2 regions of the Collibacillus ludicampi genome follow, and region 1 is predicted to be linked to the other one. Evidence: a T-box and tRNA genes for the amino acid it is inferred to sense, from the RefSeq annotation. Region 1 holds a T-box; the other holds one or more tRNA genes.
What was found. A T-box is a leader RNA that pairs with one kind of tRNA and senses whether it is charged. The one in region 1 lies ahead of tyrS (tyrosine--tRNA ligase), so its partner is inferred to be a tRNA-Tyr.
Positions count from the first base shown of each region.

Region 2: it encodes a tRNA-Tyr, which carries the amino acid that the T-box ahead of tyrS (tyrosine--tRNA ligase) is inferred to sense. The anticodon was not compared.

Region 1 is NZ_BOQE01000001.1:2,788,315-2,792,773, forward strand. It holds gene DNHGIG_RS14140 (transglycosylase domain-containing protein) at 1-1,470, opposite strand, end outside; T-box leader at 1,595-1,829, shown strand; gene tyrS (tyrosine--tRNA ligase) at 1,896-3,149, shown strand; gene yunB (sporulation protein YunB) at 3,301-4,074, shown strand; gene serS (serine--tRNA ligase) at 4,196-4,459, shown strand, end outside.
Region 2 is NZ_BOQE01000001.1:402,612-407,070, forward strand. It holds rRNA gene DNHGIG_RS02175 (23S ribosomal RNA) at 1-208, opposite strand, end outside; rRNA gene DNHGIG_RS02180 (16S ribosomal RNA) at 388-1,938, opposite strand; tRNA gene DNHGIG_RS02185 (tRNA-Ile) at 2,051-2,127, opposite strand; tRNA gene DNHGIG_RS02190 (tRNA-Met) at 2,134-2,210, opposite strand; tRNA gene DNHGIG_RS02195 (tRNA-Tyr) at 2,216-2,299, opposite strand; tRNA gene DNHGIG_RS02200 (tRNA-Ala) at 2,305-2,380, opposite strand; gene DNHGIG_RS02205 (hypothetical protein) at 2,878-3,042, shown strand; gene DNHGIG_RS02210 (ATP-binding protein) at 3,113-4,459, opposite strand, start outside.

The DNA.
Region 1 (4,459 bases):
TGCAGGGATGTTATAGGATTGCCTGAATGCTTCACGTACAGTAACGAGTCCATGAAATTTTCTGTCCCAATTAAACGGAAAGTATTTGCCGCTTGAGACGGAAGGATCATTCCACACAGTAGGAACGTCGTCAATCACCGTTCCGGGAAAAAAAAGTCGCTTTTCGACAGCGGGGCCATAAACGGCGAGCGGTTTCATCAAAGATCCCGGCTGACGAGGGAGAAGCGTATGATTGTTTTGGTTGCTTTTGTAATCTCGTCCTGCGCCTACCGCTAGAATCCCGCCCGTCCGATTATCGATCAATACAGCCCCCACTTGTTCCTTGGCACGTTCGGCGAAGATCTCTTTCCCTTCGTTCGTATGTACACGGTAAGAGATGTCTGCAGGAAACAACGCGGGATTTTCAATGATGTTTTGTATTGTTCGCTGCAATTCGCAGTCGATCGTCGTGTATACCCTATATCCTCCCCGAGAAAGCTCTTTAGCCACTTCATCAAATGATTGGTAGTGACCTGCATTTTGCAAAGCTTCGATTGCCCTTTGTTTGATTTCCGCTAAAAGATAGGGTTGATCCGTTGAATGGTGCACATGTTCTTTTATAATTGAGGCGCGGATATCAAAACGATTCGCTTCTTTCAGTTCGGCGTCAGAAATGAAACCGTCTGCTTTCATTTGATTTAATATATAACGTTGACGTGTCATTGTATTTTCGAGATGTGTTGTTACATTGTATAAACTGGGGTTATTCGGAAGCGCGGCAAGAAAAGCGGCTTGTGCCAGATTGAGGTCTTTCGGCTGTTTCCCAAAAACAGCTTGAGAAGCGGCACGAATGCCATATAGATTTGTACTTCCTGATTTACCGAAGTAAATCCAATTTAGGTAGTTTTTCAAGATTTCATCTTTGGTCATCTTCTTCTCAAGACGAAGCGCTAAAATAATTTCCTGGATTTTTCGATCGATCGTCCGGTTTTGATTTGGAAAATAAACGTTTTTAATCACTTGTTGTGTGATGGTGCTGGCTCCGGAGATGATTTTTAAACCAAAGATATTTTGGATGCCCGCACGAATCATGGAAAACGGGTTGATTCCCGAGTGTGTGAAAAAGTTTTTGTCTTCCGCTGCAATAAACGCTTTCGGAATATACGGAGACAGTTCCGAAAGACTCTTGATCGGTTCGCGAAAACCATCCTCCTGAATTTGTCCGATCCTTTTGTTGTTACGGTCATAAATGTTGGTGGTCGCGGCTACATTGATGATGGATTGTATATCCAAAGGAGGCGTCTCGTTTACCTGTTTGACCGTATACCCAAAAGCGGTGGCACATCCGATCACGATCAAAAATAACACAGGGATCCCTATCCATTTGATGAATCTTGTACAGGATTTTGCAGAAGCTCTTTTTTTTGATACACTTCTTGATAAAAGGGACGATGACTCATGGTGGGAAGCCTTTTTTGTACGTTTTGTCATAAGATGCCCTCCCCTTAAAAGGTTTCCCGTTGTTGTTTCTCGGCGATTTGGCTTTGACTTTTGCTGCTAAATGTGATAATGTACTTACGACTTAGGTTAAGTAAGGGAAGGAACTTTCATACGGGAAACTGCGATGAAGGAACGAGTAAGACAGTCTCTTTGCCCAGAGAGCCGGTGGTTGCTGCAAACCGGACAAAGAGTCGTCTGAAGTACATTCCGGAGCTGCACAGATGAACAGGTTCATCTCAGTAGTCTGTTGCCGGGTCAACCGTTACCAAAAATTAAGGGGAAGACGTGTGGGCGTGTTACGGCCGCTGTCTTCAACTAGGGTGGTACCGCGAGCGAACCTCGTCCCTAGCTTTTGCTAGTGGCGGGGTTTTTTTGATATGTCTCACATGGACGGTTTGTAAGGAGGAAATTTCATCATGATAAACGAACGAGAAGAACAAACACTCGATCCCGCTCTTGAAGCGGAAGTAGAACGTCAACTCGCGATCATTCGAAGGGGTGTGGCGGAAATCGTTCCCGAGGACGAGCTTGCAAAAAAACTGCGTCGCAGTTTGAAAGAAGGAAAACCCCTCATTGTCAAGCTCGGTATTGATCCTACCGGGGCGGATTTAACATTGGGGCATACGGTGGTCTTACAGAAACTGCGCCATTTTCAACAACTGGGACATCGTGCCCAACTGTTGATCGGAGATTTTACAGGGCAAGTCGGTGATCCCACCGGAAAGAGCGAGACGAGAAAGCAACTCACACATGAACAAGTCCGCGAAAACGCGAAGACGTATGCGGAACAAGCGTTTAAAATTCTCGATCCCGAAAAAACGGAAATTCTCTATAATTCCACATGGCTGGCTCCGCTTACCTTCAGCGATGTGATTCGTTTGGCTTCCAAAATTACGGTGGCACGTATGTTAGAGAGGGAAGATTTTCATAAGCGCTATACGAATAATCAGCCGATCTCTATGCATGAATTTTTCTACCCATTAATGCAGGGATATGACTCAGTTGCGATGCGTGCCGATATCGAGCTTGGCGGAACAGACCAGAAATTCAACCTTTTAATGGGGCGCATGTTACAGGAGGAAGACGGGCAGGAGCCGCAAGTTTGCATTATGATGCCTATCTTAGAAGGTACGGATGGCGTGCAGAAGATGTCAAAATCATTAGGAAACTATATCGGCATCAATGAAGATCCGGCCAATATGTACGGCAAAACGATGTCCATTCCCGATGAATTGATGGTGAGATACTTTGAATTGGTCACCGACGTTTCGATCGATGACCTGAACAGGATCCGTGCGGGGTTGGCGGATGGCTCTTTGCATCCGCGGGATACCAAAATGCGGCTTGCGCGTGAAATCGTGAAAAAATACCATGGAGAACAAGCGGCACTTCAAGCGGAAGAACATTTCAAGACCGTTTTTCAACAGAGAGCGTTGCCTGAAGAGATGTCCGAAGCAGCTTTCCCGCCTGGACAAGTCTGGATTGTGAAATTGCTCGCAGATACGGGGCTCGTGCCTTCAAACGGTGAAGCGCGTCGTATGATACAAGGCGGTGCGGTGAAAATTAACGGTGAAAAAGTTAGCGATACCAATGCACAGATCCAATTGACAGACGGTATGGTTTTGCAAGCGGGTAAACGAAAATTTGTCCGTATACGTGTGTCGGAGTAGTCCTGTAATACACAAGCGGATCGATAAGAGAAGAGGATGTGCCTTTTAGTGGGCATATGTCCACGTACACTGATTTTCAAAAGATTGATGCTGATGTACTGCCCCCTTGACGAACCACATACAATGTTCGGTGAGGAAAGGGGGTCGGTATATGCGAATGCGATTCCGGTTTCGCAGAAGACGTATGCGGATACGTCCGGCACGAAAACCTGTAAACCGATGGCGCATGATTCTTTCAGTTACCCTGATCACTGTTTTTTTTCTCGCTTGGCAAACTTTTTATTTTGTTGAAAACAATCTTCGCCCTACGTTCTTGAACCTGGCGGAAAGTACGTCTCAACGCATTGCGACGGAAGCGATCAATGATGCGATCATCGGAAAGATTTCAAAAGTGGCCGATTACGATAAGCTCATTGATCTCACACAGGATCGTGACGGACATGTGGTAGCCGCACGGCTCAATTTCGCCGAAACGGCCAAAATTCAAGGAGAAGCGACAAGTATTGTTCAGGGCGTATTGCGTGATTTGCAGGAAAACAAGATTGAGATCCCGCTCGGACAGGCGTTTCATTCAACCGTTTTTTCCACTGTCGGACCGAAGATCACACTTACGATGATTCCGTACGGGTCAGCACGTTCCTGGGTGGAGACTGAGTTTAAACAGGCAGGAATCAATCAGACATTAAGTATAATTTATCTGAATATCGAAACACAAGTGGGTGCGATCGTTCCGTTAGCCTCGAAGCAGGTTCAGGTTCAGACGAAGATCCCGATCGCATATACAGTTCTGGTTGGTGATGTGCCGCAATATTTTTATGATGCGACCGGAAGCCCCTATATTCCCAAAGGTTTTCCTTCTTATCAAGGAACACCGCCGGAATTGTCACATATTCCCGGAATTTCCTCGCCGTCAATTGAGAGATGATCTTGACGAATCTGTATCCTGGAAACACATCGCAGGAAACCTTTGTTATGACAAGACGTCAGACCTGTAGTATAATCACAGAAGACTGTCGATTTTGTGCGATTTGTGGAGGAACGAAGAGATGTTAGATATCCATTTTATACGCAACCATCCGGACAAAGTACAGAAAGCTGCGGAAGACAAGGGGATCGATATTTCGATCGAAGAACTTCTCGATCTCGATCGCAAACGCAGGCAATATATCGTCGAAATCGAGGAATTGCGTGCAGAACGTAATAAGAAGTCGAAGTTGACGCCGACGTTGCAGGGAGAAGAGCGTGAGGCGAATATTCAATCCGTCAAACAGTTAAACGAGCGTCTCAAATCATTGGAGAGCGAACTTGAA
Region 2 (4,459 bases), 2.4 Mb from region 1:
CTAAGATGTTTCAGTTCCCCTGGTGTACCTTCTCACTGCCTATGGATTCAGCAGTGGATACCCCGCCATTACGCGGGGTGGGTTGCCCCATTCGGAAATCCCCGGATCAAAGCCTGCTTACGGCTCCCCGAGGCGTATCGGCGTTAGCCCCGTCCTTCATCGGCACCTGGCGCCAAGGCATCCTCCGTGCGCCCTTCGTAGCTTAACCTACAAAGGTTGTTCAAAAAGTCAGTGGATCCTCCTTTTTGAACTTGCTCTGTTTGATGCAGTACCTTGGCATGAGCCAAAGTTGATGTCGCATTCGCTATCCAGTTATCAAGGAACCTTGAGGAATTCGCTCCCTCAAAACTGAGCCGTGCAGAAGAAGAGCATCTTTTACATCCTTAGAAAGGAGGTGATCCAGCCGCACCTTCCGATACGGCTACCTTGTTACGACTTCACCCCAGTCATCGGCCCCACCTTAGGCGGCTGGCTCCTCAGAGAGGTTACCCCACCGACTTCGGGTGTTGCCAACTCCCATGGTGTGACGGGCGGTGTGTACAAGGCCCGGGAACGTATTCACCGCGGCATGCTGATCCGCGATTACTAGCAATTCCGGCTTCATGCAGGCGAGTTGCAGCCTGCAATCCGAACTACGAACGGTTTTCAGGGTTTGGCTCCACCTCGCGGTTTCGCATCCCGTTGTACCGCCCATTGTAGCACGTGTGTAGCCCAGGACATAAGGGGCATGATGATTTGACGTCATCCCCGCCTTCCTCCGACTTGTCGTCGGCAGTCTGTTGTGAGTGCCCAACTGAATGCTGGCAACACAACACAAGGGTTGCGCTCGTTGCGGGACTTAACCCAACATCTCACGACACGAGCTGACGACAACCATGCACCACCTGTCACCGCTGCCCCGAAGGGAAGGTCTGTCTCCAGACCGGTCAGCGGGATGTCAAGCCCTGGTAAGGTTCTTCGCGTTGCTTCGAATTAAACCACATGCTCCACTGCTTGTGCGGGCCCCCGTCAATTCCTTTGAGTTTCAGTCTTGCGACCGTACTCCCCAGGCGGAGTGCTTCATGCGTTAGCTTCGGCACTCATGGGTATGAGCCCACGAACACCTAGCACTCATCGTTTACGGCGTGGACTACCAGGGTATCTAATCCTGTTTGCTCCCCACGCTTTCGCGCCTCAACGTCAGGAATCGGCCAGCAAGGCGCCTTCGCCACAGGTGTTCCTCCACATCTCTACGCATTTCACCGCTACACGTGGAATTCCCCTTGCCTCTCCGACCCTCAAGCTCTCCCGTATCCAAGGCCGTCCCGGGGTTGAGCCCCGGGTTTTCACCCCGGACGCAGAAAGCCGTCTGCGCGCGCTTTACGCCCAGTGAATCCGGACAACGCTTGCCCCCTACGTATTACCGCGGCTGCTGGCACGTAGTTAGCCGGGGCTTCCTCCTCCGGTACCGTCAGGATAGGAGCATTGCCTCACCTATCGGTTCGTCCCGGAAGACAGAGTTTTACAATCCGAAGACCTTCATCACTCACGCGGCGTTGCTCCGTCAGGCTTGCGCCCATTGCGGAAGATTCCCTACTGCTGCCTCCCGTAGGAGTCTGGGCCGTGTCTCAGTCCCAGTGTGGCCGGTCACCCTCTCAGGTCGGCTACGCATCGTCGCCTTGGTGAGCCGTTACCTCACCAACTAGCTAATGCGCCGCGGGCCCATCTGGCAGTGACGCCGTAAAGCGCCTTTCCCTCCTCATGGATGCCCGTGAAGAGCGCATCGGGTATTAGCACTCGTTTCCAAGCGTTATCCCCGTCTGCCAGGCAGGTTACCCACGTGTTACTCACCCGTCCGCCGCTGACTTCAAGGAGCAAGCTCCTCTCCATCCGCGCGACTTGCATGTATTAGGCACGCCGCCAGCGTTCGTCCTGAGCCAGGATCAAACTCTCGAAGAAAAATTCGCTCTGCGCCTCGCAAGCGAGGCTTCTTGCAGAGCCCATGCAATGTTCAATCGTGGCTCTCTTCTGCACGATTCAGTTTTCAAGGAACGAAACATATGGATTTACATGGTGGGCCTAAGTGGACTCGAACCACTGACCTCACGATTATCAGTCGTGCGCTCTAGCCAGCTGAGCTATAGGCCCATATCTTGGTGGCTCGGGGCAGAGTCGAACTGCCGACCTACGGGTTATGAATCCGTCGCTCTCACCAACTGAGCTACCGAGCCATATCTGGTGGAGGGGGTAGGATTCGAACCTACGAAGCTTACGCAACGGATTTACAGTCCGCCCCATTTGACCACTTTGGTACCCCTCCAAGTTTGGTGGAGGTAAGCGGATTCGAACCGCTGACCCCCTGCTTGCAAGGCAGGTGCTCTACCAACTGAGCTATACCCCCACAGAGAGAAAGTTATGAACGAGACAAATGAAACAATTGATAATATATCATATCAGTAATTCATGTTGCAAGCGAGATTCTATTCAATCTTTCCTATTCTTCTCACTCGCCAATCGATATTGTTATCAACGCCATATCTCGCGGCGACGTTTGATATAATATCACGCTCACAAGATATCCGCAATGATAATATCAGAACAAATTTAAACAAAAAATACAGCCATAAAATCGTCACATTCTCTTTCAATCGATTTTATATCATTTTCTCCTTATTACATATAATTTTAGGGATCAAAACGTCCCTGCATGTCCTCTCGTGAAATTGCCTAAACTATAAAAGCAGCTGTAGTCTGAACGTATCCTAACGAAATACTATGAACCAAAACATGTGTGGAAGAAAAGGTTTCTTTGACATCCGCAAAACATAAAATGAGGCGAAAAGCAATCCACAGCCTATACTTTCGACGTAGAATGAAGATAATGAGGAGCGTAAGAACATGAAGAAAGATTACAAGATCGAGTGGGCAGACAATTACGGAACCAGAGGGGAAACTTTTATTTTGGCCTCCAGTCAAGAAGAAGCCGAACATTGGTTTCGTGACGAATATGGTTTTACAGGGAATGTTACAATCACCCCATTTCACAACAGTGAGAGAGAGTAAATACATGAAAAGACGCATAGCAAAGATGTGCGTCTTTCTCTGTCTAAAAACAAAACTCCACATTTCCTCGTTAAGCAAGTGCAATCGCTTGCCTCTCATAGTCTGAGAGCGGTAACTTCACAGTAAACGTCGTCCCGCGGCCAACCTGGCTTTCCACGTAGATCATTCCGTTATGGTTTTCTATAATTTGATAACTCGTTGCTAGTCCCAATCCAGTCCCCTTTTCTTTCGTTGTAAAAAAAGGTTCAAAAAGGTGGCTCATCGTTTCTTCGTCCATCCCTTTGCCATTATCGCGAATCGTTACGCGTAACCAACTTCCCGCTTCAATGTCAGCTCCGACAAAAATTTTCCCAGGTTTATCCTCGATCGCATCAAATGCGTTTTTTACAATATTAAGAAATACCTGTTTAATTTGCTGACGATCCACCATTAACCGAGGTAGAGTTTCTGGCATCTCACTTATTATCTCACAGTTACGCAAATTCGCTTCCGATTGGCAAAGCAGCACGACCTCGCGGAGAATCTCGCTCATTTCCACTGCTTTCTTTTCGGGGGGAGATGTTTTGGAAGCAGACAAAAATTCATGAATGATCATATTCACACGATCCAATTCAGACAGAATAATCTTAACGTAATCTTCTTTTCCCATCTGAATAAGATCGTTTTGCAGCAATTGGATAAAACCCTTTACAGATGTTAGAGGGTTACGAATTTCATGTGCGACACCCGCAGCAATCTTTCCAAGCATTGCTAATTTTTCGTTCTGAAAGGCGGACTGTTCCATTTTTTTAAATTCAGTTAAGTCCCGGATACTGATCAAAATGTCACCCGCATCTGTATAAGATCCTGAAATATGTAAATACCGCTGATCAGGATCTGTATACTCATATAAACTCTTCGTATGGCAATTGTGAAAAAGATCTTGGCAAATTTTCTGAATGAACTGAAGTATACCAGTTGCTCGTCCGGCATTCGATAACACTTCCTCTATGCTTTTTCCCAACAATCGCCGGCGCGGCATTCCTAAAATCTTTCCCATGTTGATATTAACGAAAGATATAAAACCTTCTTGATCATAAATTAAAATACTTGTGTCCATATTTTGAAGAATCGTTTCGTAGGTAGCCAAATGATTCCACGTTTTATATAATTGCTGCTGGAGCCTTCTTAAAGATTGATGAACAGGTGGAACCGTAACACAGGAGATCCAATAACTCGTCATCACTTGCAGTAAGAAAAACAAAGAATGGTCATGTAAATAGGACTCTTCTTCCGTGTCCACACTCGCCGTGATTCTACGCATGACTTCGTAATGAATGGGCACAATTTCTTCTAGTTGGATCTCACGCTTTCGTAGGTCGTGCACAAGAGTCGATGCATGATTTATGGAGGCTTCACTGCCATCTTGAATAAAATC